3 linked regions of the Candidatus Finniella inopinata genome follow. The protein of the gene in region 3 interacts with the protein of the main gene of each other region in a pairwise test. Links are inferred from orthologs where the notes say so. Each region holds a gene or a part of one and is shown on either strand. Other genes may lie near its edges.

Evidence for each region.
Region 1: the proteins of EQU50_RS05820 (region 3) and ftsZ interact in binary tests that used the Escherichia coli proteins (3 or more experiments, as listed by UniProt). The link is inferred for Candidatus Finniella inopinata from one-to-one orthologs.
Region 2: the proteins of EQU50_RS05820 (region 3) and ftsA interact in binary tests that used the Escherichia coli proteins (3 or more experiments, as listed by UniProt). The link is inferred for Candidatus Finniella inopinata from one-to-one orthologs.

The regions. Positions count from the first base shown.
Region 1 is NZ_SCFB01000002.1:46,057-56,896, forward strand. What follows is about bases 3,698-6,536. They hold ftsZ (cell division protein FtsZ), read right to left. Parts: upstream 5,915-6,536; coding sequence 4,481-5,914; downstream 3,698-4,480. Other genes in these bases: EQU50_RS01075 (helix-turn-helix transcriptional regulator), read right to left, coding at 3,698-3,835; def (peptide deformylase), read right to left, coding at 3,968-4,474; EQU50_RS01090 (tetratricopeptide repeat protein), read left to right, coding at 6,334-6,536. Outside these bases: EQU50_RS01065 (nucleoside triphosphate pyrophosphohydrolase), read right to left, coding at 1,195-1,596; EQU50_RS01070 (MFS transporter), read left to right, coding at 1,762-3,051; more of EQU50_RS01075, read right to left, coding at 3,008-3,697; more of EQU50_RS01090, read left to right, coding at 6,537-7,656; EQU50_RS01095 (ATP-binding protein), read right to left, coding at 7,637-8,962; EQU50_RS01100 (FAD-dependent oxidoreductase), read right to left, coding at 8,985-9,380; EQU50_RS01105 (FAD-dependent oxidoreductase), read right to left, coding at 9,358-9,957; efp (elongation factor P), read left to right, coding at 10,492-10,840. UniProt on the Escherichia coli protein: Essential cell division protein that forms a contractile ring structure (Z ring) at the future cell division site. The regulation of the ring assembly controls the timing and the location of cell division.
Region 2 is NZ_SCFB01000001.1:49,052-59,899, forward strand. Bases 984-3,830 are described here. They hold ftsA (cell division protein FtsA), read left to right. Parts: upstream 984-1,684; coding sequence 1,685-2,977; downstream 2,978-3,830. Other genes in these bases: EQU50_RS00290 (cell division ATP-binding protein FtsE), read right to left, coding at 984-1,444; EQU50_RS00300 (hypothetical protein), read left to right, coding at 3,237-3,830. Also shown: EQU50_RS00285 (cell division protein FtsX), read right to left, coding at 1-638; more of EQU50_RS00290, read right to left, coding at 638-983; more of EQU50_RS00300, read left to right, coding at 3,831-5,687; EQU50_RS00305 (L-threonylcarbamoyladenylate synthase), read right to left, coding at 5,897-6,853; EQU50_RS00310 (hypothetical protein), read left to right, coding at 6,915-7,634; EQU50_RS00315 (hypothetical protein), read left to right, coding at 7,765-8,448; lgt (prolipoprotein diacylglyceryl transferase), read left to right, coding at 8,541-9,332; EQU50_RS00325 (ComEC/Rec2 family competence protein), read left to right, coding at 9,332-10,848. UniProt on the Escherichia coli protein: Essential cell division protein that assists in the assembly of the Z ring. May serve as the principal membrane anchor for the Z ring.
Region 3 is NZ_SCFB01000006.1:176,857-187,633, reverse strand. What follows is about bases 96-2,871. They hold EQU50_RS05820 (rod shape-determining protein), read right to left. Parts: upstream 2,116-2,871; coding sequence 1,075-2,115; downstream 96-1,074. Other genes in these bases: EQU50_RS05815 (class I SAM-dependent methyltransferase), read left to right, coding at 2,207-2,871; mreC (rod shape-determining protein MreC), read right to left, coding at 158-1,060; murB (UDP-N-acetylmuramate dehydrogenase), read left to right, coding at 96-146. In the rest of the region: more of murB, read left to right, coding at 1-95; more of EQU50_RS05815, read left to right, coding at 2,872-2,980; EQU50_RS05810 (helix-turn-helix transcriptional regulator), read left to right, coding at 3,117-3,950; EQU50_RS05805 (helix-turn-helix domain-containing protein), read left to right, coding at 3,967-4,812; EQU50_RS05800 (helix-turn-helix transcriptional regulator), read left to right, coding at 4,948-5,784; EQU50_RS05795 (hypothetical protein), read left to right, coding at 5,801-6,130; EQU50_RS05790 (ISAs1 family transposase), read left to right, coding at 6,233-7,381; EQU50_RS05785 (LuxR C-terminal-related transcriptional regulator), read left to right, coding at 7,548-8,111; EQU50_RS05780 (helix-turn-helix transcriptional regulator), read left to right, coding at 8,272-9,075; EQU50_RS05775 (tRNA1(Val) (adenine(37)-N6)-methyltransferase), read right to left, coding at 9,080-9,823; 23S rRNA (guanosine(2251)-2'-O)-methyltransferase RlmB, read left to right, coding at 9,931-10,638; EQU50_RS05765 (hypothetical protein), read right to left, coding at 10,641-10,777. UniProt on the Escherichia coli protein: Forms membrane-associated dynamic filaments that are essential for cell shape determination. Acts by regulating cell wall synthesis and cell elongation, and thus cell shape.

The sequences.
Region 1 (10,840 bases), on a different replicon or contig from region 3:
TGATCCGATCAGACAACGCATAATCACGCGATCCCGGATAGACAACCGTCAACTCATCAAGTTCCAAGTCATCAAGCGCACTGCGCATAGAGGCCGTAATTTTTGGAGCGTCTGCATACTTAAATTCGAACCCCCTTTTTTTCCATCTTTGAATATGATTAAATCAAGCTTTGCCTGGTTATGACTGGCCAAAAAAAAACAGTCTTCTGGGTCCGTACGATACAGGCGGCATATTGCTTCTAAGGCGAAACCTTCCCATGATGCGCCAACTTTTGGATGATGCACCAGATCTTGTTGGGTGTGGATACCAAGGACTATGTGCAAAAGACCTGAATCACGGAAGTAGATTTTAGGATATTTGACCTGTCGCTTTTTAATGTTGGCAAACCATGGATTCAAAGTTCTAATCATGAAAGTTGCATGTAAGTAAGACAAGTACTTCTTAACAGTTGGTTGAGAAATTCCTAGTGCCTGTGCAAGCTCTGAACCATTAAACATTTGGCCATGGTAATGAGCCAGCATGTACCACATTTTTCTTAAGATATCCGGATTGAACGAAAGCCCAAATGTTCCCAGATCATGTTCGACATAAGTTCGAATATAGTCTCCGCGCCATTGGTAACTTGCGACATCATCGAGAATATAACTTTTTGGGAATCCCCCCTTTACCCACAACTGAGTTTGGTCGGGAGTTTCATCTAATGAAAAAGGGGTGTTTTCTATAAATGAAATCCGCCCGGCAAGTGATTCAGACGCTTGATGAATAAGTTCACGAGATGCACTTCCAAGAATCAGGATTTGTTGATCTAAGGCTTCATCATGCAAATAACGTAAAAAAGGAAAGAGGTTGGGCCGTCTTTGAATCTCATCAATGATAATAAGACCTGAAAGAGGTCGAAGTGATAGTTCGGGGGCATCAAGCAGTTCAATATCCAAGGGTTTCTCAAGGTCAAAACACCCTGGGTCTTGAGGTCGTTTGCCCGACAATGCCCATAATTCTCTGGCAAGGGTCGTTTTTCCGCACTGACGTGGCCCTACAAACAAACAATCCTATTCACACGAAAGGCTTCTTTAATGCGGTTCATAAGTGTCGATCGTTGTATGAGCATGGGTGGCCTTTCTGATATATCAGGACCAATACACCATGAAAAACGAAAATGGCACTTTAGAATTTCATGGTACCGTCAGTAAACATTACACAATCTCGGGATAATCCTCAGACCTATCCCGATAGTAACGGATGTTTTCATTATCAGCAGCGACGTCACCATACGCAACATAGACGCGACCTTCGAATCCGCCTTTTTCCCGTTTCTTTTCCTGGCGTTTTTCTTCAATTTGTTCATATGATAGACCCAGTCGATTCGCCAGGGCGTGCATGACTTCTAACACATCAGCTAATTCCTCAACGTATTCATCAGGGGTTTTGGCCGCAATGACCTCCTTGGCCTCCTCCAGCAATTTGTCTTGCAGGCGCATCAGATATTCATCCGCATCCATAATACGCACAAGCCCGTCAATATTCAGACTTCGCATAATATCTGGCATCTTGTCGCGGGTGAGTTTATCAACCTTAAAACGATGTTTTTTAGTCATAGATATCCCCAATGGATAAGGTTTTATGTTGGATTATACCCCTTTCAAGTAAAAATTTTTACCAACCAACGGAAATTTTCTAAGAAAATATTCAAAAAATCAACTAGACGGAGGAAAGTAAATCTTTTCTACTCCCACTTTATTCACCATCACAGTCGGATTTATATGGTTACCGTCGACCGAAAGTCTATCGCAAGCAGTCTTCTTGGACACTTAATTGAACGCTATGACGTTGCTTTGTATGGATGTCTTGCTACTGTCATGAGCATTCATTACTTCCCAACAGGTAATAAAGATGTAGCCATGCTTGCAAGTTTTGGCACGTTTGCAGCCGGCTATTTTATGCGCCCTTTAGGCGGCATTTTATTTGGATCTTATGGTGATCGTTATGGCCGTAAAAAAGCTTTCTTATTGTCTGTTGGGCTAACCATCATTCCAACGACAATCATGGGTCTGCTGCCAACTTACGCAGAAATTGGCATAGCCGCCTCCGTCATTATTTTTGCCTGCCGCCTTGCCCAGGGCCTTTGCGTTGGCGGTGAATTTGGGGGCGTGGGCGTTTACATTGGGGAACATGTGCCTGCAAACCGGGTTGGGTTCTCGGCAAGTTTTGTTTGTGCCTTTGGTATTTTGGGGGCCGTTTTCGGTACAGCGTTGGGTAGTTTTTGTATCGCATGGTTTATGCCCGCATGGGGATGGCGTCTTCCCTTTCTGATAGGTGCCCTTGCCACGTTAGGCGCATACTTTATAAGACGCCGTATGCAGGAAACTCCCGTCTTTAAACAGATAGAACAATCGAAGACGCAATGTCATAGCCCCCTTAGGACTGTTTTGAAGCAGGACCCATGGAATATTTTGTGCGCCCTTGGTGTTGGCGGATGTGGCCATTCATTGCTGTACGTATCAACCCTGTATTTGAACGATGTGTACATCAATAAAATTGGTTTGACATTGCATGAAAGTTTAATGGTCAATACGCTGATCTTTTTATATTGGGTTCTGTTGTCGCCCGTTATGGGGTATATTTCTGACCGCTTTGACCTGCAAAATTTCATGCAGAAAACGAGTCTTTGCATCTTGTTTCTAGTTTTCCCCTTGTTCTTCATGCTGGACAAAGCCACAACGTTTTACGGAACGCTTATTTTTCAAGTTTTATTTTCGACTTTGGGTGTTGCCTTTGTGGCCCCTATTTCCGGTCTGTTCACACGCCTTTTCCCACCAAAATATCGTTACACAGGGGTTGCCTTTGGAATTACACTGGGGCAAGCCATCTTAGGCGGAACGACTCCCCTTATTTGTATATATTTAGCAAAGTCGTGGGGAAGCTTGGTGGCACCTGGCGTCTATATTTTCATCACAACCGTCATTGGATTTTTATCCGTAACTTTCTTGCGGCGGTATGACGATGCGGTTATGTCTTTCCAACAAGATACCGAAAATCGTTGTTTTGCATGACGACTTTAATCATATCGCTTTTTGACTGACAATCCGTTTTTTGTTTAGCGTGTTCCAGATGGGTTTCGACAGTTTTAAAAGAAATGCCTAAGCGTCTGGCGATCTGCTTGGCCGTTCGCCATAGACACACCCCACCAGACAATCCATTTCCCTTTTGGAAAGCACAATATCTTTCCCCCCCCAGAAATAAAGGAATCTGATTCAAGGAAGTTTCTTGCATAAACTTTTCAATTTTTTTATTAAGGTCTGAAGGGGCCATCATTTCTTCTAAAGAAAAGGGAATCAGTAACTTACGATCATAGCCATCAATCAAAGGTTTGGCCTGGACGTAGAAGTACTTTCTGAAGTGATCAAGAACGTAATGATGATTGCTGTAAATATCAAGAACCTGGGGGGTGGCACGCGTCCCCGCAAATGCAAAGCTTTCAATATAACTATTGTGTTTGATATAGACGGAAATACCATGCCAAATGTCATGGGCATAAAGGGAACCTAAAATAGGGTCTTCATGATCAACTTTTTCACTCCATACATTGTCGATTAAGGCTTGTTCCGTTGTCAGTTTTATTTTCTTTTTAAAACTTGAACTGACCCAATTTGATGAACCAAGAACATAATCCATCCACTGTTCGTGATTAAACAAATAAAGAAGATTCCCATCGTTATAAAAACGCCTGTATGTCAAAAACCGAATAGAAAGATTGTCTTCAAGGGGTTTTGCAATTTCCGAAAGTTTTTTTTGAATTGACTGGTTATATTCTTTAACACTTCTGTAATTGTTCATGAATTTTTACCAAACTAACGTCATATTTTGCACGAGGCCAATTCACACATTATCCCTATGCAAACAATCCTGGCAATCCATAAAAGTTGAAATTAATTCAAAATACTTACGCACGGTTCGCCAATAAAATAACTAAGAAGCCTTGAATTTCTTGGCCTTCTCAATTAACAAATTTCGCCTTAACGCCGATAGGTGATCAACATATAAAACACCTTGCAAATGATCAATTTCGTGTTGTAAACAAACTGAGACCCAATCGACAAAGTCTTTTTCCTGAGTCGTATTATTTTCATCCAGATACTTCAAACGAATGGCCGTATGCCGCTCTACCTGTGCACTTTGGCCTGGTACTGACAAACAAGCCTCCCAGTTTTTTTGGACGTCTTCCGATCGCCAAACTATTTCCGGGTTGGCGATTTTTAAGGGACCAAGGCCTGGCGCATGGTCTTCCAAATCCAACACGACCACGCGTTTATTAATTCCGACCTGCGTTGCAGCAAGCCCCGCCCCATCCTCAGCATACATGGTCTCTAGCATATCATCCATAAGCTGCCGAATGTTGTCATCCACACCCAAGATGGGTACAGCTTTCACTCGCAAACGAGCATCAGGGACGGTAAGAACAGTCAAACGAGCCATGAGTGCTTACTGATTCCCCCGACGTAAAAAGGCTGGAATATCCAAAACGTCATGATCCCTGTCATCTTCGGAAGGTTGTGCCTTTGAAGTCTGTTCAGCCATAGAAGCCTCTTGAGAACGCTGACGTCCAACCCCTGTGAACCTTTCAAACAAAGAGGGAGATCGTTTCCTCTCAACCTTAGGCGATGGCTCAGCATACCCAGGGGATTGTTGTTGGTATGAGGGAATATCCAAAGGAGCTGTAGACGGTGCTGGAGATGAATAGTAGCCTTGCTGGTTGGTTCCTAACGGAGCCGCTGGAGCAGGTGCCTCTTGTGAAGCTGCTAAATCTAGTTCGGCCGAAACAGCATGCCTTGCATTTTGCAAGGACTCTGCAGGCGCAGCATTAACCGTTGGTCCTTTTGCCATATAGGCAGACGAAGACATCTGCTCAGCGGCGGCATTTCTCCACGCTGCTTGCTGAGCCAAACTTGATCCAATGCCTGTGGCAACCACAGAAACACGAATACGCCCATTTAATTTTTCATCAAAGGTGGAACCAAAAATAATGTTCGCTTCAGGGTCGGCGTTCTCGCGCACCCGGTTCGCAGCCTCATCAACTTCGTACAACGTCATGTCATAGCCACCGGTGATGTTGATCAAAACACCCTTGGCGCCCTTCATCGAGACATCATCAAGCAATGGATTATCAATCGATATGTCAGCAGCCTCGACCGCACGGCGATCACCCTCGGCCTCACCAGTACCCATCATCGCCTTGCCCATTTCAGCCATAACCGCTCTGATATCAGCGAAGTCCAGATTGATAAGACCAGGTCGCATCATCAAATCGGTCACGTTTCTAACGCCAGAGCATAAAACGTTATCAGCCATTTCAAAGGCTTGAGCAAACGTTGTGTGTTCGTTGGCAACCCGGAATAAATTTTGGTTGGGAATAATGATCAGGGTATCGACGTATTGTTGTAATTCTTCAATGCCTTTTTCAGCCATTCTGGTACGGTGTGTCCCTTCAAAATTGAAAGGCTTTGTGACCACACCCACAGTCAAGATCCCACTTTCTCTGACAGCACGGGCAATCACGGGCGCTGCCCCTGTTCCGGTGCCACCCCCCATGCCAGCCGTGATAAAGACCATGTTGCTACCCCGCAAATGCCCCAGAACCTCGTCTAAAGATTCTTCAGCGGACGCACGTCCTACATCTGGCTTAGATCCTGCGCCCAAACCTTGGGTAATATGCAGTCCCAATTGAATACGTTTTTCAGGCATAACCAACGACTGGTCCATGGATTGCGCATCTGTGTTTGCGACGACAAACTCCACCCCCTCCAGCTTAGCCCGGATCATATTATTAACAGCGTTCCCCCCCGCTCCACCAACACCTATAACTGAAATGCGTGGTCTAAGGTCAAGTTCATGAGTATTTGATTTATGTCCGTTCATAGCTAGCAATAATCCTTTTACAAAAAAGCGTTGGGGGAACCTAAAGTCGTTGGGTAAAATTTTATTATAAAAAATTTTAATTGACCAATGATATTTAGCTTGATCACACCCTTTATCTTTATTGCTTCTTTAAGAAAAAATCCACCTTAATTTATATCAAAAGACCTTTTTTTTATTTGATAAAAAAATTTAAGAAAATAAAGCTAAAATAACTAACACGTTTCAACAACAATAGATCATATGCCAATATAATTAAAAAAGGCAGGATCAGAGCTTCCGGCTTTATCCTTAAAAGCCTTTTTTGCATATGGAACTTAGATCGATATTGTCTCATACTTTTATACGCAGCTGTTTTTAACACATATCAGTACGAGTCTAAATTCATAACCAAAACAAGCATTTCAGAGGAAAAAGTATACATGCATTCCATAGTAAAAATATTGTCCTTAACGTTGATCTTGCAGGGCCTTACATATGCCGCTTCATCAGACATCAAACCAGATATGATGTCTCTTGCAAGCAAAAGAAGCAGCGGTTTTCTAGTGTCAAAACTCGAAAAAAAGGAACCAATTCTTTGGGAGGATCTGCATAACTTTTTGAAAGATAGCCCTGCGCAGTTCCTTTGTGATTTTGATTTAATTGTAGAACAAAAAGACGGAATCAATCGTTTTGTTGACGTATTTCATCTTGAGAGTTTTCAACAAACTCTGGCAAAACTAGGCACCCCCCCTGACCAAAGCACCACCCCAGTGTTGTTAACTGTAGGATGGGCGCTCTACCTTACAAAACAATATGATGAAGCCATCAAGTTGGTTTACAAAATTTTGCAAAGACATGCAGAGCGTCAAGAGTGGTCTACAATAGCCACGAATATTGCTATCTGGAGTTATAAGAGCAGAGCCCTTAGTGCAAAAATCCCAGGGGACCTTTTGTTCGCCGCACGCCATTATGAAGGATCAGAACGAGCAGAAATGGCAAGTGATGCATATCACCTGGCAGGCAACCAATATCTAGAATACGCAAAAAAAACAATCGACAATGAATATTACTGGCAACAAGCAGCGGAGGCGTTTGAAATGGCTTCGAAACTGACTGCGAATGAGAAAAACAAATCAATAAACAATGGTTTCTCTGTGTCGTGTTATCTGAGTTATGCTGAAGAAATCACCACACCCTTTCTATATACAACAGGTCAAACCAGGCCTAATTTGATAGATTTTCGGGCAGCAGCTAAAGCTTATACAAGTGCTGGAAAAAATAGCGACGCAAAGAGAATGTATAGGAAGATTATTAGTTTAACCCCTTCAACAACTCAGAATATTCCTATTCATTCGCTGTTCATGATTGTCAGAACTTACGAAGAGCTTGGAATGGGTGATCAAGCACCAGTAGATTATCAAAAAATTGCAGAAGTATTTATAGCTAATCAACACGTCCTACAAAGCCCCCCTAATTTGGAAATAGCAGCCCAGGCTCTTGAAAAAGCGAACCAGAAGGATAAAGCTAGAGAATTCCTCATCAAAGCAGCCTCAGGTTTCGAACAACTTGCAACTGTTGCAGCCAACCAAAAAAACCCATCTTGGGGCCTTTGGAACCAGGCCGCTGAAGCTTATGGAAAACTTGGTATGGAGCAGCAAGCACAAGCCGCAAAAGATAGAGCAGCCTTACAGTATGTGTTAGAAAATCCAATGACAGTGTCGTCATCTTCCTCGCCATCAATCTCTATAAAGGAAGTTGAATAACCACGCGTGTACCACCAAGGGGCGATGATCTAAGGTAAATCTGTCCCCCATGACTGCGAATCGCATCACGCGCAATGCTCAGACCAAGCCCCACACCCCCTTGGTCCAAGTTGCGCGCCGAATCAAGGCGATAAAAAGGCCGAAAGACGTTTTCCCGCTCTTGTGGGGAAATGCCTGGCCCGTCATCATCCATAATCAACTGCCAGTAATGTTGGGACGTTTGGACTTGCAGGTGAAGAGTGTGCGAATACTTTTTAGCGTTTTCCAATAAATTCGTTAAACACCGGGTAAACAGTCCAGACTTTAGCGACACGACTAAATCGGCTGGGATTTCCAAAGCTACTTGAAAACTTTCATCTTTAAATTGTTGTGTCAGTTCATTTATCAAGCCAACAAGATCAACTTGCTTTATTTCCTCCTCACCGGCCCCGCGGGCATACGTTAAAAATCCCTCAACCATTTGCTTCATAATTTGCACATCTTGGCTTAAGGCTTGCTGGTCAAGATTTTCAGGCATTAAGGCTAACTGAAGTTTCATGCGGGTTAAGGGGGTTCGCAAATCATGGGAAACACCGGCCAACATTTCCAAACGGTCAGCCAACTGACGCCGCAATCGATCTCGCATCATTTGAAAGGCAAAACCGGCTTGTCGAACTTCCGTTGCCCCCTCTGGCTTAAAGGAGACAATCTCATCACCTTTACCAAAACTCTCCGCGGCCTGAGCCAGCCGTCGAATGGGGCGAATTTGGTTGCGCATAAACAAAGAGGCCACCAAAAACAACAAAATCGCCGAGCCCGTCGTCCAAATAAACACCAACGGTGTTGTCCGACTAAACAAGCGTTTTCGGGACAAGGTAACCTTTAAAAGCCCTTTTGAATTTAAAACCGATATATAGATAAAATTATTATCCATGCGCACATAATAGGGGGATTGTAGTTTTTGATCTAATGCTTCGCCTAAAAACTGATACAACCAACTGTTTCGGTGCAAGCCTGTTTTTGGCATTTTCCCGTTGGGTTCCAAAACCAGATGAAGGCTTAAGTTTTGCTGGGCCAGCGCATGAATACGCTTAAAATCATCATCTCGTTCAACCCAATGGACAACCAAAGCGATATCACCAGCAATTGTGTCGGACAATAATCGCAAAATGGTTTCTGTGTGACGATCAAAGAAAATATATCCTAAAACGACCTGCATACAAATTAAGGGGGTTACCAAAATGATAAGCGTACGGCCAAACAGGCTTTTGGGCAAAAACCGTTTAAAGGGACGCCAAGGGCGAAAATAGCGCTTTAATTTTGGCATATGACATAACCTGCTTTAAAAACTAACGAATACGATAAAAGTCTTTGGCACTCTGAATCATAATTTCAAACTCTTCCTCATGGGGTGTCGTTTCGTCAGCACCTTCAATAAATGTGCCACCAATAACGCCAACATCATTTTCAGGCGATCCTATAAGTTTTTTAGGAAACATTTGAAAAACACGTCTAACCTTAAAGCCACTTTTGGTTTTTCCAACCTTAAGATTGACAAAAAGTACATACTGTAAGTCTTGGACGTTTTGATTTTTCAACATAATTACATGGCCTTGAACAGGAAACATTTTGGTGTCTTTTGAAAGCTCCCTAGATCCAAGTCCTGTACAATTGAAGATAAATTGCGAATCAACTTGATCAAAATTTGTTATATTTTCCTTTTTAAAAGTAACTTTCCCATCCAAAGATTGTCTTTAGGGACTGCATCAAAAGAGCAGAGTCAACAAAAATGCCATCATCATAAACCACCATCTGGCGTTTTGTGGCGTTACCAAAATCCAAAATAACGTCTTTAGCGGGCTCCATCACAACACCAACAAAGGGTTCCAAGCCTGATTCTTGGCGTGTTTCAAAATAGATCGGTACAAATGAAACCCCTGCTTTAATGATAGGATGTTGACCTTTAGCGACCTTGACAAAAAAGCGGTAGGCTTCAGGGCCAATTTTATTGAGAATCTTTTGAAGTTTAGTACAATTGTCATGCAGACGAAGGGGGGAAATCAAACCACCCGCATTGTGGGAGGACAAACCATCAAATTTTTCAGCGATAATCTTGATATTTTTATAACCCTTGTTTACCAATTCCAGGGCTGTAAGCAATCCAATTATTCCAGCTCCAACAATGGTAATTTCGCTCTGTTCTGTTAGTTCAGAACCGGCTTCATCTTGCAATAACTCGATTACATATTCTGCTGCGCCGGGAGCCAGGCTCACTCCACTTTCTGCATGACCATAATTATTCGCTATATATTTTTTACCCACATGATTCACATCAAGGACAGGCGGCCCACGACGCATCGGCCGATAACAAATTATTTTTTCTCCAAGGTTAGCAACTTCCAACCTAGGCGGGGTTATGTGCCTAACTTCAATTTCCTTTTTAGGGGAATTGAAATAGAAGAACGCTGCGCCCCCCATTCCAATGGTAATAACTGCGGCTAGCACTTTATTTTTTTTGCTGCGTGCCATAAGGCCCTTTAGAAAATAATTTTAAAGTTAGACGATAAAAAAACTATATTTGTAGTTAGTTAACCGAATTTTAGCTAAAAGTAAACGTTGGCTTTCTTTATAATTTATCTTTAATTTACAATAATTACAGAAAAACTGGTTATCATAAGGGTGGCAGTGACAGTGGCATTGAAAAATTTTGACAACCTTTTTTTTGAAAGGTATAGTCTTGATTAAGCGGCGGGGTAGCTCAGTTGGTTAGAGCAGCGGAATCATAATCCGCGTGTCGGGGGTTCGAATCCCTCCCTCGCTACCACTTATAGCTAAATCTCAATCAGGAATAAATTCGTGAAGATCAATGGTAATTCTGTTCGTATTGGTAATGTAATTGAACATCAAGGAAAACTTTGGGTTGCCACGAAGACTCAACATACGCAACCAGGCAAAGGCGGCGCCTATATGCAGGTTGAACTGAAAAATTTGATTGATGGCACGAAAACAAATGAACGGTTTCGATCGTCGGAACAGGTTGAACGGGTATACCTTGACGAATCACCCTATCAATATTTATACGCCGAAGACGACAATCTGATCTTTATGGACCAGCAAACTTTTGAACAAATTACCTTATCGAAAGACTTTGTTGGGGATGCTGCTGCCTATCTTCAAGATGGCATGGTGGTGGATGTGTCATCCT
Region 2 (10,848 bases), on a different replicon or contig from region 3:
GCAATGAAGGTATTTCTAGCCCCCATCAATCGCAAAATATCGACAATTGAACGATAGGCTGTAAGCGATGTTCTGGTCACTAAACTGACCAGTGCCATCATAATCATCAAAATAAGAATAATGCCCCCTAAGACCAACGTTTGAAGGGTGCGGTTATGAATTTGGACCATCGAATGCCATTTGGCATAGGGTTCCACATGAATTCCGGCTGCTATCTGGCGGAGTTGTTGGGTTAATCCTTTTATCTTTACAGGAACCTTACTGTCCAGAGTGACATCAATTAAAATGGGTAAGGGTAAATCCTCAACCGTGTTCAAGTCGTTTGCTAACGGACCTAATAAATTTATCAATTCTGATCGTTCCACCACCTCTATTTTTTGCAAGGAAGGGATGGTTTTTAAAAAGGTCGACACCTTTTCCAATAAAACAGCCGATTGTTCTGGATCTTTCTCGATTAAAGGTATCTCCACCGTAAAGGTCGGATTCGATCCTGTGTCCGGATCATAAACCGACAGAAAACCCATCACCATAAAAACGATGATAATGCTAAGGAATCCAACCGCCCAAGACAGATAGGTTTGCCCACCATCTTGGTTAAGGGGAAATTGGTGCAGGGAAGTGTTTCGAGTTTTCAACATCAGTAGTAGTCGCTAGGCCGGCGATTTTGAACGGGGGGTTTGGCCTGAATGCGCCCCTGATGCAGCTGCAGTTCGATATAGGGAAACGCACTGACCAATGCTTGGTTGTGGGTGGCCAAAACAATGCTTGTGCCCATTTTATTAAGTTCCTCAAACAACGACATCAAGCGATGGGCGCTGTGGGCATCCAAGTTGCCTGTTGGTTCATCAGCCAGCAATAACAACGGGCGGGTAATTACCGCCCGGGCAATAGCGACCCTTTGTTTTTGACCATCAGACAACTGAAAAGATAAGTTATGAAGATGATCGCCTAGACCTACCCAATGAAGCAACTCAGCCGCATATGTGTAAGCCCGACGGGTGTCAGTGCCTGTTATTTTTAAAGCTAACGCGACGTTATCTATTACTGACAAATGATCAATCAGTCGACAATCTTGAAAGACCAATCCCATTCGTTGACGAAAGCTGGGCAGTTCAGCAGCTGATAAACTATTCACATCACGGCCGAAAACGCTGACTCTTCCGCCTGAGGCTTTAAATCCACGGTATATCAATTTCAGTAATGAGGTTTTACCAGCGCCACTGGGGCCCGTTAAAAAGTAAAAGGTTCCGGCGAACAACGAATAGTTTAATTCATAGAAGACAGCTTGGCCTGTTGAATATTGTAATCCAACCCCTTCAAACTTAATAATTTCAACATTAGGACGCCGTTGGTAAGGCAAGGGCTGCTCTTCTTGAAGTTTTTTTGGATAGTATCGTTTTTGGACCTTGAAATCAACGATGGGTTTTTCTTGTGTCACTAACACGTGATAGGATCGATTTATATAACAAGCTAGTTGCCCGTTTAAGGTCCATTAGTTGTGCAGGGTTGCTCCTTAAAACTGCCGGCGAACAGGCGAATAATTCAAAAACTCAACAAAAAACGGGTGGATAATACCAAAAGGAAGAATGATAAATCAACGCATCAAACCAAAGGCTAGATGCCATTCGCGGTAAAATTGTTTGAAAAACTGTAATTTATCGCAAAAGTATTGTAGTCTTCCGCTATGAGCTTTTTTACTAAAAAATTACCGATACAACGCAAAGAATTGTTTGCGGCCCTTGATATAGGATCGAGCAAAGTCTGCTGTGCGATTGCAAAGCTTGATGGCGCAAGGCCGTCGCCTGATGACGTGCCCATGGAGGGTCGATCCCTTCGGGTTGTGGGTGTCGGCTATCAACTCTCCAAAGGGTTAAAATCAGGCGCCATTATAGATTTGGAATCTTTGGAAGATTCGATCCTAAGCGCTGTTCAAAATGCCGAACAGGCTGCAAGGCAGAATATTAACAGTGTCTATGTCAGCCTGCCGGCCTCCTTTACCCAATCGCATATTTTAAGGACAGAGATTTCCCTTTCTGGCAACCCTGTTGATGAAAGCCATTTACGGCGTTTGCTGAACTTAAATTATGAAGGCATTGTCAAAAACAACCGCCATATTATTCATATTTTACCCTTATCATATACCCTTGACTCTATCACAGGGATTCGTGACCCCAAAGGGATGGTCGGGGAAACCCTATCCGCGACGCTGCACGTTGTCAGCGCCCCTTTAAGCTTGATTCGAAACCTAAGCGGTTGCATCGGTCGTTGTCATTTGGATATTGCTGGGTATGTTTCATCGGCGTACGCCTCTGGCTTGGCGACGTTGGTTGAGGATGAATTGGAACTGGGCGTTACGGTGATTGACATGGGTGGGTCGCAAACTACGATCGCCTCTTTCATCAATGGTACGTTGGTTCGAATCAATTCGATTCCTTTGGGCGGCGGCAGTATCACCGCAGATATTGCCAGAGGACTTGGAACACCTTTAGCTCAGGCAGAGCGTCTGAAGACATTGTATGGCACGCTGATGCCATCCAGCTCCGATGATCGTGAAAACATCTTCATTCAGTCTATGGGGGAAACGGATAACAGTTACCAGCAGCACGTTTCAAAAGGAATGCTGATTCATATAATCAGATCTCGCGTTGAAGAGATTTTGGATTTGGTTTCGCAAAAAATGAAGACTTCTGAAGTTGACCCGTTGGTGTACCAGCGCTTGGTTATTACAGGCGGAGCAAGCCAGCTTCAGGGGTTGAGGGAAGTCACCGGTCAGCTGCTGACAAAGCAAGTGCGCCTTGGGTTGCCTATGGGCCTGACAGGGACGGTTGATATGATCAACAACCCCGCGTTTTCAACCTGTGCGGGGCTTTTGTTTTATGCCTTGCAAGATTATAACGGTGATCAAGTGGGCCCGCTGGCGCCCGCAAAATGGCAAATTGCGCAAAGATTAGGGCTGTGGTTTAAAGAGAATTTTTAGACTGTTACAAAAAAAATACAAGATTTAGCATAATTAGCGCGCTTCGCCGCCCAAGTGTCTCACATCTGTCTGAACTTATTCACAGCAATCAAGCAAAAAACAAGAGGGGGGTAAAGACAATAAACTGCAATTAAAAAAATATACCGACGATATATTAACTTGCAAGGGTGATCCCAATGAATTATGTTCGCCATGAAATACTCTGCGCCACCGCGTAAGTATTAAAATTTCGACGTATACAATAAGGGATACCAAGATCATGATGAAGAAAATGAATAAGGCGCAAGAGCAGGCATTATTAATGCTAATCGGTCTAACTTTCTTAGCCCCCCAAGCCAAAGGTAGTGGCGCTGGAGAGGAGCTGTATGATGCAACCAGTGGTTCATCTCTCCGTACTCCTGCAACAATGAAATTGGAAAGCTTACCTCCTTCCTCTGATAAAGGACCTATAGAATCAGCTGAAAAGCCAAGAAATCCCGCAATTTCAGTATCGCGGAAGAGAGACCGTGATGATTCTGAGAATGAGCAAGATGGTCTTGAAACTGAAGCTAAGAAGCGTTGCGACACAAACCAAAGCTCAAGCTCAAGCTCAAGCTCAAGCTCTTCCTCGTCTGCAGGGCCTACAAGTGATGCTAATCAAGACTTATCTGGTTTTTTACCACCTCTACCCGCACAACAACAAAGAACGACAGAAATAGAATCGGTACGTAATGTATTGATGGATGCAAATCTTGATTCAGATGCACGCGTCGTTCGTGCTTACAATATGTTCGTGGCAATGGATCACGCAGGCGCAGCGACAGAAGGCGCAGTAGGCTTGGTGAATGATCCAACTATTGGTATCGAGATACGCACACGCCTTGCTCAGAAATTTTTGTCTAATCATAATCTTGTTGATGCGCATTATATGCTGATAGCGAGAATCGTAGGTTGGCTGAATGATCCAACTATTGATAAAACTAAGAGCGTGGCTATTGCTGGGGATATTTTGGCTACTGTTAAGTATCCTCGTGCGCATTATGAGCCGATAGCGACAATCGCAGTAGGTTGGCTGAATGATCCAACTATTGATAAAACTAAGCGCGCAGAGCTTGCTGGGAGGATTTTGTCTAATAGTAATCTTGATCTGTATCATGCACCAGCAGCGACAATCGCAGTAGGTTGGCTGAATGATGCACGTATTAAAATCAATACGCGCGCAAAGCTTGCTCGGAATATTTTGGTTACTGATAATCTTAAGGAACATCATAAATCAGTAACGACAATCGCAGTAGGTTGGCTGAGTGATGAAAGTATTCATATCAAGACTTTCGAGGATATTGCTAGTGATATTTTGGCCAGTGAATATATTGATATAAATAGTCGTGTAGAGCTTGCTATCCGTTTTTTTAATGAATTTGACAGTGATAAAATGACCGGTTTTAGTAATAATCAAAATACACAAGATCTGGTATCCACAGTTGAGCCTTGGGTGACGAACGATAATATACCTATCCAAAAGCGTGCAAAGCTGGCTAGTGGTATTTTGAATGCAAACGGTTGGGATGAAAACGACAGTGAATATAGTACAAGTGTAGCGAAAACGGTGATCAGTTGGTTAGATAATGCAGATATTGATATAAATACTTGCGCAAATCTTGTTCTTAAAATTTTTGTTAATTATAATGGTGTTTATGAAGAAACGCAAATAGAGGTTGCAGTAGCAGCAATAAAATTGTTGAGTGATGCACGTATTGATATCAATAAGCGTGGAGATATTGCCATGTATATGTTGAGTATAGATCTTAGCGGCCCGTCCTTGGAACCCGCAGTAGACGTAATGATGAATATGTTGAGCAATACAAAGATTGAGAAAAGTCTTCGAAATACGATTGAAGCGTATATTGTAGATGGTCCTTTAAGCGGAGTTTCAAACCCCACGCTTGTAAGGATGCTAAATCATACAGCCATAAACGAATCTACACGCGCAGATATTGCTGAATCTATTGTGGATCAATATCCAGAAGAGGCTATAAATACGCTGAGTAAGCCCGATATGTGTATCAATGCACGCCGATGGCTTGCTCATTATATTTTGAAAGAGGATGCTCTTGCCGCACATCACGGAACGGTAGCATTAGCTCTTATAGGTTTGCTGAATGATGCAAGTATCGATATCAATACGCGCGCACTTCTTGCTCAGGATATTTTGAGTCAAGATGATCTTGATGAACAAGTAGCGACAATCGCAATAGGCTGGCTGAATGATGCACGTATTGATATCGATACACGCCGATGGCTTGCTTATTATATTTTGGAGGAAGATGCTCTTGCCGTACATCACGGAACGGTAGCATTAGTTCTTGTAGGTTTGCTGAATGATGCACGTATTGCTATCGAGGCTCGCACACGGTTTGCTGCCAGCATTTTAAAGAGAGATGCTCTTATTGAACATCACGAAAAGGCAGCCGCAGCTGCTAAAAATTGTCTGTCTAATTTAGGTGATGGTAGAGGTGACTATTCTATTATCAGAAATTCCGTAATTCTTGCTGAGTTGATTTTAAACAGAGATGCTCTTTCCCCATATCATGAAGCGGTAGCCAAGACCGTTAGAAACTGGGTAGGTAATGCAAATTTTCGTTTACCTGAACGTGCATCGATTGTTTCCAAGATTTTAGGCAGAAAGAACCTTGCCGCATATCACGCAGATCTATTGCCACCCATAAAATAGACCAACCATGGAGAGCTTTTAAGAAGGGGGCTTGATGGGGGCAAATATGCGCAATTGATAATTGCCGATGGAAGGAATGGTTTCAAATACAATGAAAATCTCATCTTGTTTTTCGAATTTTATAACGAAATTATGGGATGGGATCACCAATTACACATTTTGATTCAATTTCTTGAAGAGGCTGATCCGTACGAATTATCGGGTCACAATTAACTTTCCGAACTGGCAGCCCGTTGCAGGCGATCATTAAGGGCTGCCCCTAAACCTTTCAAAGGGATGGGCATGACGGCAATCCCCTTAAACAAACCTGGTTTATCCAGTTCGTTTAACATGGAGAATAAATTGGCTGCCGCTTCCTTTAAATCACCCGTTTTACTTAAATTAAGGTGGGCGGGTTGATCGTTGTGTCCAAAACCCAAGAAGGCCTCGCCGGGTTCAGCATGCAAACAATTGATGCGAAGGGGCAGTTGCGGGGCGTAATGACGTTTCATCATGCCGGGTGCCTTGATAGCGGTTGTGCCAACTTCCTGGTGGATCGCGTGTCCCAGAATTTCCTCTAACATTTCAACAGGTGTTCCGCCGGGGCGCAGTAAAACAGGCACGTCGCCGGATAAATCCAAAATGGTTGATTCAAGGCCCACTTGGCAGGGGCCGCCGTCCAGGATAAAAGGTGTGCGAGGCCCTAAACTTTGGTGGACAGCCTCTGTTGTTGTTGGGCTGATATGAAGCGACCGATTCGCACTTGGGGCCGCTAGGGGTTTTCCATAAGCCTTTAATAAATCTAAGGCCACAGGATGATGGGGAACCCGAATCGCCACTGTTTCTAACCCAGCTGTTACCAAAGAGCTAAGATTTGTTGGCTTTTTGTTCAAAACCAAGGTCAAAGGTGAGGGCTGTGTATGCCAAAAATAAGTTGCCAGTATTTCGGCAACCTTGGTGAAATAAGCCCATTGCTGGGCCTGTACATAATCTGACACATGAATAATTAATGGGTTAAACTGCGGGCGCTTTTTCAATTCATAAATCTTAGCCACTGCGTGCCCATTCAATGCATCAGCCGCCAATCCATAAACTGTTTCTGTGGGCATCACAACCAGATCACCTTGTGCTAAAAGTGTGCAGGCTTGATTGATAGAGGTTTTTTTTTTGGAGGGCATATTAACCATTTATTAATATTTAAAAATATATGTATATCAGCATTCATTTTTTTATTTGGGGAAAATAACAATGTATGATAAATTAAAAAAATTTACTTTGTTTTCGTTTGCTTTTGTCGTCAATCAAAGCCAACTTCATGCAACAGGCATGTCCGACAAAGATTTTGAAAAACCAGATCATTATCAATTAAAGCAGATTCATCAGGAAAAACTTAACTTAAACCGCCAAAAAACTGAAGTGCAAAAATTAATGGCGCAGGGGTTCCCTGAAAAAAGAGCCAAAGAAATTCATGCCCAAAATCAAGTCGCTCTGTTTTTTGAAAAACAACTTATAACGCCATTGGTGCCAGCCTGGAAAATTGTAGAACAGATTGGATCAACCTGCGAGGTAGTGTTGAATAAGGATAATAATGGGCTTTTAGATGAATTTTTTGTATCTTCCGATATTGAATGCCTTAAAGAAAAAGATGCCCCGCTTGTTTTTAATGAGACACGTTTTGTGACAGAAGGCGAAGAGATTCACCCCATTAAATTTAAAAGATTGCAGGAAAAATATTCGCATACATCATCTTACTTTTCCTTACTTTACTCCAGGAAGGCGGAAATAACCAAACCGTGTGGCAAAATGAATCTGACGGTTTCATCCTTGTCTATTTCAGGGCTTAAAACAACTTTGGAGCTATATAGTACTTTAAAACCCAGAATTGATAGATTGGATGTAGATCACATGCTGACTACTTTGAAATCTGATGGCACGTTGACTTTGTATAAAGTTGTCAAAAATGCTTAAGATCCATTTGGAAAAAATGAAAAGTGAACCATCAATTAACGATTTGTTAGGGTTTTTAATTTTAGACTTGATTCCATATTCTTTCCCTAACCAGTTGTAAATAATGAAATTTTTGAAAAGTTTTTTGTGTTTGATATATGGTTTTATTCTTAGTCAAGCTTATGTTTATGCAAGCTGTGATGCTGAGAAGGTTGTTGAGAAACAAAACACTTACTCGCTAAAAAGTCTTTCCGAGGGAAAAGTAGATTTAGACCATTTCCAGGTAGAAACAAAAAGCCTAATAGAGCAAGGATTTCCTGAGAAAAGAGCCAAAGAGATTTATGCTCATGAACAAATCAAAAAAATTTTTAGAAAAAAATTTAGATTAGTATCTGCCGGAAACTTCTTTGAAAAAATTGGGGGCGCTTGCGAGGTCGAGTTTCATAAGACTGATGCTGGTATTTTGGATGATATATTCACAAGCTCCGACTTAGAATGGATACAGAGGGGTAATTCGCCTCTTGTTTATAATGAAGTTCATTTCGTAGAAACAGAAAAAACAATTGCCCCTTTTGACCTTGAAAATTTAGAAGGCAAAGATCAATACAACTACACTTTACCTTCCCTTAACGTAAAGACCGGTAGCCTTGATGCCCAAATCCACAGACCCTGCGGTATCTTGAAGGCGTCATTATCGCCCCTTCACCTGACCGCAGCGTTGGGATTTCAAACTGCCTTAAAAACACGATTAGAGAAAATGCGGATTGGGCATACCCTTACCATTTTAAAACCCGATGGCACCTTGACGCTGTTTGATGTCATCAGAGGGGAATAACTGTTGCGAAAAGTGCATGAAAAAAGACATAATCTGCAAATTAAAATTGCAGCTACTCGTGAATCAAATTTCTCTTCATGGTGCGGAGCCGTATGCTTGTTCTTCCCTTTCCAAATTTTGACCCCGTTTTAGTACAAATGGGTCCACTTAAAATTCATTGGTATGGCCTGGCATATGCAGCAGGGATTGTGCTGGGTTGGAAATATGCGCTTTATCTGGCAAAAAGATACGTGCCGACCATCTTACCCCAATATCTTGACGGCTTCGTCACGTGGATTGTCGTTGGAATTGTCGTTGGAGGCCGCTTTGGCCACATTCTATTTTATGACCTGAGCCATTACATAAGCCACCCAGTCGAAATCTTGATGACCTGGAAGGGGGGGATGTCCTTTCATGGCGGGTTAGCGGGGGCTGTTATAGCAGCCTTCATTTATTGCCGACGCCTGAGAATCCCTTTGTTCGTCTTTGGTGATATTTTAACCTCTGCCTGCACAATTGGACTTGGGCTGGGCCGTATCACCAATTTCATCAACGCCGAATTATATGGAATAACCACCGATTTACCCTGGGGAGTGGTTTTCCCTAACGCTGGTGCCATGCCCCGCCATCCCAGTCAACTTTACGAAGCATTTGGTGAGGGGGCACTGTTGTGGATAGTCTTACATCAAGCCTGGAAAATCCCTGGGTTGCGTAGCCAGCCGGGCCGCATCACCGGGCTATTTTTTATGGGCTATGGCATCGTCAGATTTTTGGTTGAATATGTGCGTGAGCCTGAAATTATTTATGCGGTGGCTGGCTGCGCCATTACCCAAGGTCAGGTTTTGTCGCTGCCCTTGATCGCCCTGGGTGCTTGGTGGCTTCGACGGCAAGCAAAAAAAAACTAGTGATAAAATCTTTAAACACCGCTCTTTTAGAGGACCACACGCGCTGGCTTTTATGGTGGCCGGTGGGGATGGCTGCGGGGATACTTTTTTATTTCCAGCTTTTAACTGAACCTTCCTTAACTCTGGTTCTATTATGTGCGGGCTTGGTCCTAGCCTGTATAGCCGGCGTCCGCATCTTTTATAAAGATCACAGATTACTTACAGAAACTGCGGGTCTGTTCTGGGTTTATGCCCTTGTCAGCCTTATCGTCGGGTTTACGGTGGCTAAGGTTAGAACGGAACTCTTGGGCACTCCTTTGCTGAAGGAAGCTATCCGTTCGCTGGAGATTACAGGTACTTTGATTGATATCGAACACCCCGACTTGAAAAAGCCAGACAAACGACGGATCACGATTGACCAGGTTCAGTATGAGTCTGGCGTCCCTTCAACAATTCTGCCTACTAAAGTACGTCTCAATACGGCTGCCCTGAAATTGGACGCGGAACCGGGTGACCAGATTCGGTGTCGCGTCAGCCTTTTGCCTTTGTCGCCCCCTGTCAGCCTGCAGGGATACAATTTTCAGCGTCAGGCATATTTCGCAGGTATTGGGGCAGTGGGTCGCGTTCAATCTTGCCAAACCCTTTCTAAAAAACCCAAAACCAAACTTTACCAGGGCCGATACAAGCTAACTCAAGCCCTTAGAAAACATTTACCCGGACCAACTGGTGAAATTGCCGCCGCCTTAATAACCGGTGACCGATCAGGCATCCCCAAAGACATTCGTCAACATTTCACGGATGCCGGAATTGCCCATATTTTGGCCATTTCAGGTCTGCATGTCACGTTGGTGGCCGGTATTCTTTTCTTTTTAATCAGGCGGGGTTTGGGCCTGGTTCCTTACTTGGCAGAAAACTATGGTATCAAGAAATGGGCCGCGGTCGCAGCGATTGCTGCAACAGGTCTCTATTTAGCCATTTCTGGTTATGGGTTTCCAGCCCAAAGGGCCTTTATGATGACCACCCTTGTCATGGTTGGCATTTTGTATGATCGAAACCCTTTGTCTATGCGATCATTGGCCATTGCGGCCACAGTTATTTTAAGTCTTTATCCGAAAAGCATTGTATCGGTTAGCTTTCAACTTTCATTTGCAGCCGTTACAGGGTTGGTGGCTGTTTATGAAGGGGGATATCAACCGTTGAAAGATTGGATGGTTCGCCAATCTACTCAGCGTTGGATTCGTAGGCCTTTGGGGTATGGTTTCGGTATCGTTTTAACTACTCTTGTTGCCACCGTGGCCACGACCCCCTTTGTCGTTTACACCTTCAACCGGTTCACTTTGCAGGCTATTTTGGGCAATTTAGTCGCCATTCCCTTAACAAGTTTATGGATCATGCCACTTGGCGTTTTATCAGTGTTATCGTTGAGCGTAGGCGGCAGTGATACTCTGTTTTGGTTGTGGGGACTTGGGATCCACTGGCTTTGCCAAAGTGCTGAATGGATTGCTGCCTTGCCTGGTGCCGCCATTCCTGTGGCAAC
Region 3 (10,777 bases):
AAGTTTCAGAGAAACATTGTAATTTTCTGCTGAACTTGGATGCGGCCAGTGCGGCTGATTTAGAACAATTGGGGAACACCGTTCAAAAGCGTGTTTATGATCAAACCGGCATTATGTTGGAATGGGAAATCATCCGGCTGGGTTAACAAGAAATATCTTATTTGCCCTCCTCCGGGATGACTGCCTTTAAAACACTTACATAATCAAGATTGTGGGCATCCGCTAGAACGCGGGCGGTAAAGGATTCCCCATTAACGGGCGATTCACTCACGGATGAAATGCGCGCCACTGGTAAGCCGGGCGGATAAACCCCTCCAAACCCAGACGTCACTAATAGATCCCCCACTTTTGGTTGAGTGTTCGGTGTTGCCGAGGCGGCTGTATGCAAGACTTTCAGATCCGAATTGTTTTGCCCGCTTAAAATTACATGCTCGCCTGTTGTGGCTATGCGGGCGGGAATTTTGGAACGACTGTCTGTTATTAATAAAACGCGCGCTGTTGTCGTGCCAATTTGGTAAAGACGACCAACCACCCCCTCGGCCGCTATAACCACCTGATTCTTGACCAAGTGACTGCCCGAGTCCACTTCAATTGCCAACGTTGAGAAAGCATCTGTGGGCATACCGAGAACGCGTGTGGTTATAAACTCTTGTTTGTAGGCGGGTAAAGCATTCACCAATTTCCGCAAAGCCTCATTTTCCCTTTGATAGCTTAAAGCCTGATGCTGAAGCATTCGTAACTGTTGGTTTTCCAGGGTTAAAGTCTGAATCTGGTGCTGCAAACTTGTGTGCGTATGCCAATAATTTTTGATGGATGTAAAGGGAGCCTGCACGTAATACAAACTTGTGACCGTCAAGTCAGAAAGCCATCGTTGGCAATTTTGTAGGTAAGCATTTTGTCTGTTGAACAAAAGCACAACAAACACGACCAAAAGCACAAAGCCGATCATGAAACGATGCAAATTCTTGAAGGAATGCCTGAAAAACTTTCCCAAAAAGATAAAGAAAGCCTGACTTCGCCGAAGACCGCTTGCTTTTAAACCAAGAAAGGAGAGGAGCATTTTTTATGACAGTCTTAATACATACTGATTAACACGTTCTTCAAGGTTTTCATTTCTTCCAAAGTTTTTCCCGTTCCTAACACAACGCACGTTAACGGATTTTCAGCGATAAACACAGGAACACCGGTGGCATCGGCCAAAACGCGATCCAGATTTGTTAATTGCGAAGCACCCCCCGTCATGACGATGCCGCGGTCAACGATGTCGGCTGATAGTTCTGGCGCTGTATTCTCTAGGGCTGTTTTCACCCCTTCGGTTATGGCCGTTACCACTTCAGTTAAAGATTCTGCAACTTGACGCTGGTTAATTTCTATTTCTTTGGGCACCCCGTTGATAAGACTTCGGCCTTTAATCAACATCGTAATGCTCTCGCTTTCAGGTGTAACGATGGCAGAAGCAATTTCTTTTTTAATTCTTTCAGCTGTGGCTTCACCAATCAACAGACTGTGGGTGCGACGGATGTAGTTAATGATGGCATCATCCATTTTGTCCCCGCCAACCCGAACTGAACAGGCATACACAATGCCCCCTAATGACACGACAGCGACCTCGGTTGTGCCACCCCCAATATCAACCACCATCGATCCTGTGGGCTCTGTGACGGGCATACCGGCACCAATGGCAGCTGCCATGGGCTCCTCAATTAAAAACACACGACGACCGCCAGCGCTTTCGGCTGATTCCTGAATCGCGCGACGTTCAACAGCGGTCGAGCCTGAGGGGACGCAAACAATAATCTGGGGGGCTGCAAAACCGCGTCTGTTGTGAACTTTGCGAATGAAATGCTTGATCATCTCCTCTGCCACTTCAAAATCAGCGATAACACCATCACGTAAAGGGCGGATCGCCTGAATGTTCCCCGGTGTACGCCCCACCATCAGCTTGGCCTCTTCACCCACGGCCAAAACTTGGCGTTTGCCTTTGATGGTTGCAATCGCGACCACAGAAGGTTCATTTAGAACGATTCCTCTTCCCTTGACATAAACCAGAGTATTGGCGGTTCCCAAGTCGATGGCCATGTCGGCTGACATAAATCCCAAAAAACGTGATAGCATAAAGGCTCGCGATTCATAAAATATAGTGGGTTTGCTGGCCCAATCTACAAACCCCTGATAAAATGATCAAGCATGTAATAGGAAAATCATAATGACCACAGATGTAATTGACTTACGCGACTTCTATGCATCGTCTTTGGGGACTGTGGTGCAAAAAGATATTAAGAAGACAATCTCAACAATATGGCCAAATTATAAAAATCAAGTCGTTTTGGGATTTGGCTATGCCCCGCCTTTTTTAGAGGCTGAGAATAGCGACCTTAATGATGTCTACTTTTTTATGCCAGCGCAGCAAGGAGTTTTAAAATGGCCACCCTTTAGGCCAACCTTGTCTGCCTTGGTAGATGAAAACCTTCTTCCTCTAGCCGATCAAACCATCGACCGCATTCTATGTGTCCATGGCTTAGAAAATTGTCACAGTGTTGACGATTTTTTACAAGACGCCTGGCGCGTTTTAAAACCAGAGGGGCGAATCCTATTTGTGGCGCCGAACCGACGTGGTTTATGGGCTTGTGCCGATAACAATCCATTTGGATTTGGGCGCCCCTATACCATGACTCAGCTATCAAAACTTTTAAGGAATCACTTATTAACGCCCGTTACCTTCAGACGCAGCCTATATCGACCTCCATCTTGTTCTGGGTTTTTTTCCATGACCATCCCATTATGGGAATACGTTGGACGTCATTGTTTGCAAAAATTCAGTGGTCTTATTTACATCGAGGCCACAAAGCAGATTTATGCGCCCCGTGGTAAAATGGCTTTTGCCAAAAAACTAAAATTAGCCTTTCCATCTCCATTGGCAGGTCAGCATGCTCAGGTAACTTTAAAAGAGTATTGTCATAACTCGGATAATCCCCTCTAGAATTTTTTCTTCATCGAAGTAAGAAATAATAATTATCTTCCGCGCAATTTCATGGCATTACTATAAACATTATAGTAACTATATATTTTGCGTGTACCCCGATAGGGTGGGGTTTCTGAAGGCCTTTGAGGGATAGATGAAAATACATTTGCCAGATAACTCCATCATGCTAAGTGTACAGGACGCTGTCCAGGGGATCTGTCAGTATATGTTTGATCAGCTGAATTTTAATCATTTCTCTTATCGACGACACTATAACGACGGCGCCACAATCCACCTTGTCAATAGCGACGCGAATGATCACGGCAGAACTTATTTAAAGGCTTTATATGGTGAAGGGCTTTATGCGAGAGCCCCGGATGTTGAAGAGGCGGCAAAGACAAGAACAGACAGTCCACGTTTAATGGGTTTTTTAACGCCTCAATTTAGTGTGGCTGATGGCTTAGCTAACGAGCCAATTTACAGAAAACAAATAGAACTGGCCGACCTATGCAACATAGGTTATAGGGTTGGTTTTTACCAACGTTTTAACGACTATATTGAGATCAATTCATTTGGAAGTTCTTCGTATGAAATAGGTGTTTTTTTAAATTTTTGCATCCAGCACTTGGTTGTCTTTCAAAATTTCATTAAGTATTTCAGAACGGAAGCAGAAGGCCTTATCGAAATAATAAAAAAAGACCCCATTATTCTTGCCCCTGGGCTGACTTTGGAATCACAAAAGTCTACCCCTGCGGATTTTGTTGGATATGATTTCAAAAAAAAGAAAAAAATTACTCTGCGGCTTACCGGGCAAGAGGCAGCTACATTGCAGCAGCTATCAAAAGGGCAAACTTTCAAGGGCGCTGCTAAAAATTTGCTAATTTCTCCCCGTACCGTTGAAAATCATATCTACAGTGCAAAGATGAAATCAAAGTGTAACAGCACGAATGAATTGCTAGAGGTTTTCTCAACGTTAACGCCTAGATAATTTATAGCCAAATAAAATGAACAGAAAAAAAATCCATATACCTGCCGATTTCTTTGCTTTGTCTGTCCAGGACGCTGTCCAGGCTATTTGCCAGAATATGTTTGATGAATTGAATTTTGATTATTTCGGTTATCGGCGTCAATATTTTGATGGTACGACGATCCACCTTATGAACTCCGGTAAAGATGGTAATGGTGGATCCTTTCTAAAGGCTTTATATGGTGAGGGGGTTTATTTCTCAGTTGATGAGATTGAACAGGTGATAACCTCCTTTGACAGCTCTTCCCATTTATTTGGTTTCGTGACGCCGAAATTCAGCCTAACTGACGGCTTGACTAATCAACTAATTTATCAAAAACAAATAGAAATTGCCCATATCTTTAATATAGGGAAGAATAAAACTGCCTTTTTTCAGAACTCTCAGGACTTTACAGATATGATTATATTCGGAAGTTCTTTTCATGAGACAGGTACTTTTTGCAACTTTTGTATCCAGAACCTATCCGTCCTTCAAAATTTTGTTAAATATTTCAGAAGGCAAGCAAAAAGTCTTATTGAAGCTGCAAAGGAAGACCCTATTCTGCTTGCCCCCAGCCTAACCTATAAAATACCAAAAACGAACCTTTTGAATTTTACAGGCTACAATTTTAAGGAAAAGAGGAAAATCACCTTGCAGTTTACGGAACAAGAAGCCAATTCCTTAGAGCTGCTGGCTTCTGGGAAAACTGTTGGAGGGATAGCAAGTGATTTACGGATTTCTCTTCATGCCGTTAAAAACCATTTTCATGAAGCGACGAAAAGATCAGATTTTCAAACTATTTACGAGTTGTTGAAAATCTTCCCAACCTTAGCACGTAGGTAGGTATAGCTTCTCTGACATTAAGAAAAAAATTAATCATTTCTAACACAATTTCGTCACACAACTATAGACAATACCGACTATAGGGTTGTTACGAACCTTGATAGGGTAAAGCTCCTGAAGCCCTTTGAGGAATACGTGAAAATACTTCTGCCAGATAAATCCATTATGCTAAGCGCACAGAACGCTGTTCAGGCTATTTGTCAGTACATGTTTGATGAGCTGAATTTTGATTATTTTGACTACCATCATTATTATGATGACGGAAGGTCTCTTATTCTTATAAATGATCAGGGCGATGGCCTTAGAAAAAGCTTTCTTCAAAGGTATTTCGCGGAAGGAATTTATTTGCAACCCGACGATTTAGATGCCTTAAGAAAACTATATCATAGTCAAAAAAAGTTATTTGGTTTCAGGACAGCTGAGTATTCCCTGCTAGATCAATTGCCTACCACACTAAAGCATAGAAAGGCCTTAGAGCTTACCCAATCTTTCCAAATTGGAAATAGAATCTATTTTGTTGAACGCCATAGCGATCATGTCGAACTAGCCGGTTTTGGCAGCAATTTTCATAATAGTAATTTTTGCAACTTTTGTGTTCAGAACATGGTTATTTTGCAAAGCTTCATTAAATATTTTAGAGACGAAGGACACAATCTTATTGAAGCTGCGAAAAAGAATCCCGTTCTGATTGCGCCCCTTTCAACTTACCAATCCCCGAATCAACGCTTTGATCGAATGCAATATGTTGGTTATGATTTTAAAAACAACAAGAAAATCAACTTAAGCTTGACTGGCCAAGAAGCCGCGTCTTTAAAACAGTTGGGCACAGGAAAGACTTTTAAAGAAGCAGCCAAGAATTTGCTGATTTCTCCCCCTACAGTTGAAAACCATATTTACAGTGCAAAGATGAAATCAAAGTGTAAAAGTACGGATGAATTATTGGAACTTTTCTCAACCTTAACGCGTCGATAATTTATAGCTAAATCAGATGAACATAAAAAAGATCCATATAACCGACGATTTCTTTTCCTTCTCTGCCCAGGACGCTGTCCAGGCTATTTGCCAGAATATGTTTGACGGGTTGGACTTTGATCACTTTTCTTATCGTCGTCATTATGATGATGGAAGAACAGTTCACTTTATCAATAACCCTGCGAATGGCTGTGGGAAATCTTTTTTAAAGGCTTTGTATGGTGAAGGGGCTTACGCAACACTTGACCACATTCAAGAGTTGGCGAGATCATATCCAGGCAACACTCTCTACTTTTTTGGTTTCGTAACGCCCCTATTTAGCCATGGCGATTGCACTGAAAATTAGTTTAGTATTCTAAAAATTATTTCCTAATTTTTTATTCGGCTTTTCTGCTGTTCTATCCGTTGTTATTATTCTTTTTTCTCAATAAAGAAAAAGGAAACAGGGATGCAGTTATCAGATACTTTCCTCAAACATTTTGAACCTCTTGCCGATCCTCGTATTGATAACCACAACAAGCTTCACAAATTGCACGATATCTTGGTAATAACAATATTGGCCACAATTTGTGGCGCTGATAACTGGGTTGATATTAGTGAATTTGGCAAAGCCAAATACGATTGGTTATCAACATTTCTCGAGCTGCCTAATGGTGTGCCATCTCATGATACTTTTGGCCGTGTGTTTTCCATACTTGACCCAGAGCAATTTGAATCCTGCTTTTATGCATGGATCAAGTCACTCTCTATCGATGTTAATTCTGAGATTATTGCTATTGATGGAAAAACGCTACGGGGTTCTGGCAACAGAAGAAAAGAGAAAAAAGCCCTACACATTGTAAGTGCCTGGGCAAGCAATCAAAGTCTTCTTTTAGGGCAAGTTAAAACGGATGAAAAATCCAATGAAATTACAGCCATTCCAAAATTACTCAAGATGATTGATGTTACTGGTAGTACAGTCACCATTGACGCCATGGGTTGTCAGCAGTCAATTGCTGAAGAGATCTTAATTCAAGGTGCAGACTACGTATTAGCTCTAAAAGATAATCAACCGAAGCTTCATGAAATGGTCAAGGCAATTTTCCATATAGGAGAATCACGTCAGTACAAGAAGATGCTTAATCGACGGAAAGTAGAGAAGATCCATGATCATGGTCGCATAGAAACACGTCGCTATACATTAGTATCAGCACGCGATCCGGCAGTATTTCAACTTCGTTGGCCTGGGTTAAAGGGTGTTGGCATGCTTGAAACAACACGCACAACTAATAATCAGGTTGAGCGTAGTACCCGCTACTTTCTAACAAGTTTAGCCTATGAAAATATTGATCAGTTTATGGTTGCTGTCAGAAAACACTGGAACATAGAAATTAACCTGCACTGGTCTTTGGATGTAGGTTTTAGGGAAGACCATAACCAGGTGCATGTTGGCCACGCGGCCAAGAATTTGGCTGTCATGAGACGTATTGCTTTGAATCTACTCAAGCAAGAAAAAACGAATAAACGAGGGGTGAGCTGTCGACGGAAGGTAGCAGGCTGGGACAACAAATACTTATTGAAAATTCTAACCGCTGACCACAATTTAAAGCGCGTTTGAGCGGATTGACTGATATAAACGGTAAGTCTTTTAAAGGGGAGGATAGTGTCTAAAAATAAAAAAAACAGGAAGTAGATCTCTCAAAACCTACAAAATCAAATCAATCTACAAAAGTTTGGGAAATAGCAGAAACCGTAATTTTAAAAACTAGGCTGAGGAGATGTCAGTGCAATCGCCATGCCTATTTAGCGCAACTGATACTTTGATGAAACATCCAACTTACCGAAAGCAAATGGAAATTGCCCTGTCCTGTAATATGGAGAATAGAGTGGTTTTTTACCAACGTTTTAAGGACTATTGTGAAATCAGCATATTCGGAAGTTCCTTTCATGATACGGCTGCTTTTTGCAATTTTTGTATCCAGAACCTATCCGTCCTTCAAAATTTTGTTAAATATTTCAGGAGCCAGGCAAAAAGTCTTATTGAAGCTGCAAACGAAGACCCTATCCTACTTGACCCCTGCTCAAGCTATAAAATACTAGAAACCAACCTGTTGAATTTTGTTGGCTACAATTTTAAGGAAAAGAGGAAAATCACCCTGCAGTTAACGGAACAAGAAGCCAATTCCTTAGAGCTTTTGGCTTCTGGGAAAACTGTTGAAGAAGTGGCAAAGAATTTGCAGCTTTCTTCCTACATCGTGAAAAGTCATATTGGCGAGATGATAAAAAAATCAGAGTGTCAAAGTATTTACGGGCTGTTGAAAATCTTCCCAACCTTAGCGCCCAGGTAGGTGCAGTCTCTCTGATTAAGAAGAAAAATTAATTATTTACTACGCAATTGCGTCACGAATCTATTGGCTATCTTATGCCTATACCTGCTATAAAGTTATTAAGTAAGTTTACAAGTTTTTAAAATTTCATGTGAAAATATTCATACCAGATTACTCCATCATGCTAAGTGTACAGGACGCTGTTCAGGCCATTTGCCAATACATGTTTGATCAGCTGGATTTTAATCATTTTTCTTATCGTCGTTATTATGATGATGGCAAGACAATCAACCTTGTTAATAGCGACGCCGATGATAATGGCAGAACTTATATAAAGGCTTTGTATGGTGAAGATCTCTATGTAAGAACCGAGGACCTTAAGAGGATGACAACGAGAAAGGCCATTACGCCCCGTTTAATGGGTTTTTTGACACCTCAATTTGGTGTAGCTGATGGCTTGGCTAACGCACCGTTCTATAGAAAGCAAATGGAACTTGCCAGCCTATGTAACATAGGTAATAGGGTTGGTTTTTACCAACGATTTAAGAACTATATTGAGATCAGTGCATTTGGCAGTTCTTCGTATGAGATGGGTGTTTTTTTAAACTTTTGTATCCAGAACTTGTCTGTCTTTCAAAATTTCATTCAATATTTCAGAACAGCCGCTGAAGACCTTATTGAAATGGCAATAAAAGACCCCATCATGCTCTCTTCTCCATCGACTCTCAAATCACCACAATCTTCTGTTGTGAATTTTGTTGGACATGATTTCAAAAATAATCGAAAAATTACTCTGCGGCTTACCGGCCAAGAGGCAGCTATATTGCAGCAGTTATCAAAAGGGCAAACTTTCAAGGGTGCGGCTAAAAATATGCTAATTTCTCCCCGTACCGTTGAAAACCATATCTACAGCGCAAAGATGAAATCAAAGTGTAACAGCACGAATGAATTGGTGGAACTTTTCTCAAATTTAGCGTCTACGTAAGAACCTACCATTCTATGCCTTTGGCATGCCTTAAGATTTGATCGGCGTCGGCTGTGTACTGGCCATTGCTGTTGTGTAAAACAATACCTGGTTGCAATTTCATTAAGCCGCCGGTGTTTTTCGTGCCTCTAATCAAAATGCGTTTAGCTGGTTTATTTTGGCCGGGCCAAAGGGGGTACAGAGTTATATTGCCCAACTTACCAATCAGGAAACCAAGGGCTTGATCCAATCGATCAGCTCTATAAATAAATGTCACAGTTCCCTTAGGACGAACCATCAACAGGCAAAAACGGGCCCATTGGGCAAAATCAGCTTCCCCCTCAAGGTTGGAAAGGGCCTTGGATTCATAAGGGGAAATGTTGTTACTGTTAGAATTTAAATGGGGCGGATTTGTCATAACATGGGAAAAGGTGCCGGCAGCTAGGCGCGGCGGCGGTCTTAAAAGATCACCTTGTAAAACTTCAACCCGGTCTCTTAGCTGATTCAGCTGACTGTTTTCGGCTGCATAACGGACGGATTCCCGGTGAAGCTCTATACCGACAACCCTAACCTGGGGGCAGCGCATGGCAAGGCATAACGAGGCTGCCCCAACTCCAGAACCAATATCTAAAACTGTTTCGCCAGGTTGCGGTTGAATGGCAGCTGCCAAAAATATAGGGTCGATGGCCACACGGTAACCGGTTTTGGGTTGACGTAGAAGGATTCTTTCCCCTAACAGGCGATCTTCTGTGTAAGAGTCTGTCTCCATAAAATTCATACCTATTGTTTTTGTTGAAACTTATTTATACAAAGAAAAGATCGCTGTAGGATATACCCAATTCAAATCATTTTTCGGGATTAGGTTGGGAAACGTTTATGTATTTATATGGTTATCATGCGTGTCATGCGGCTCTTTTAAACCCCCATCGGGTTATTGAAAAGATTTATCTGACCGATCAAAAAACCACAGAACGTCTGCCACCGTTAAAAATGTCTAAAGTTGAGATGGTTGACCGTCGCCGCATGGACAATATGCTGCAGCCAGGGGCTGTGCATCAGGGGATTGCGTTAAAGGTGCAGCCATTGGAAACGCTTGACCTAAGCTTTTTGGAATCGGATACAACGCCCAATCAGCAGGTTATTGTCCTTGATCAAGTCAGCGATCCGCATAATGTGGGGGCAGTTTTACGGTCTGCTGCGGTTTTTGGAGCCAAGGCGGTTATTTTGACGGAGCGTCACGCCCCCAAGGAATCAGGGGCTTTGGCTAAGGCAGCCTGTGGGGCTTTGGAAAGGGTTCCTTTATGTTTGGTTAAAAACCTGGCCCAAGGCATCGAAGAATTGAAGCAAATGAATTTTTGGTGCGTGGGCTTTTCAGAAAAGGGGCAACAGACCCTGACCCAAATCGATCTGAAAGGGAAAATCGCCCTTATCTTGGGCAGCGAGGGGGATGGCATGCGCCAACGCACCCAAAGCCTTTGTGATTTCCAGGTTTGTCTGCCATCAGCCAGCGACTTCTCCACCCTGAATGTGTCAAATGCCGCCGCCATTGCCCTTTACGAGACGTTTAAAAGTCAGCAAGGCTGAGGTTAATATTCTAGCTCAGGGACGGTAAATACTTCTGCCCCAACTTTCACGGAATACCATTTTTTTAGGAAATCACTCAAAATAAGCAACTCTCTTTTGGCACTACATTCTGGTGAGCCTTGAAAAAGGGTTGGCAAGT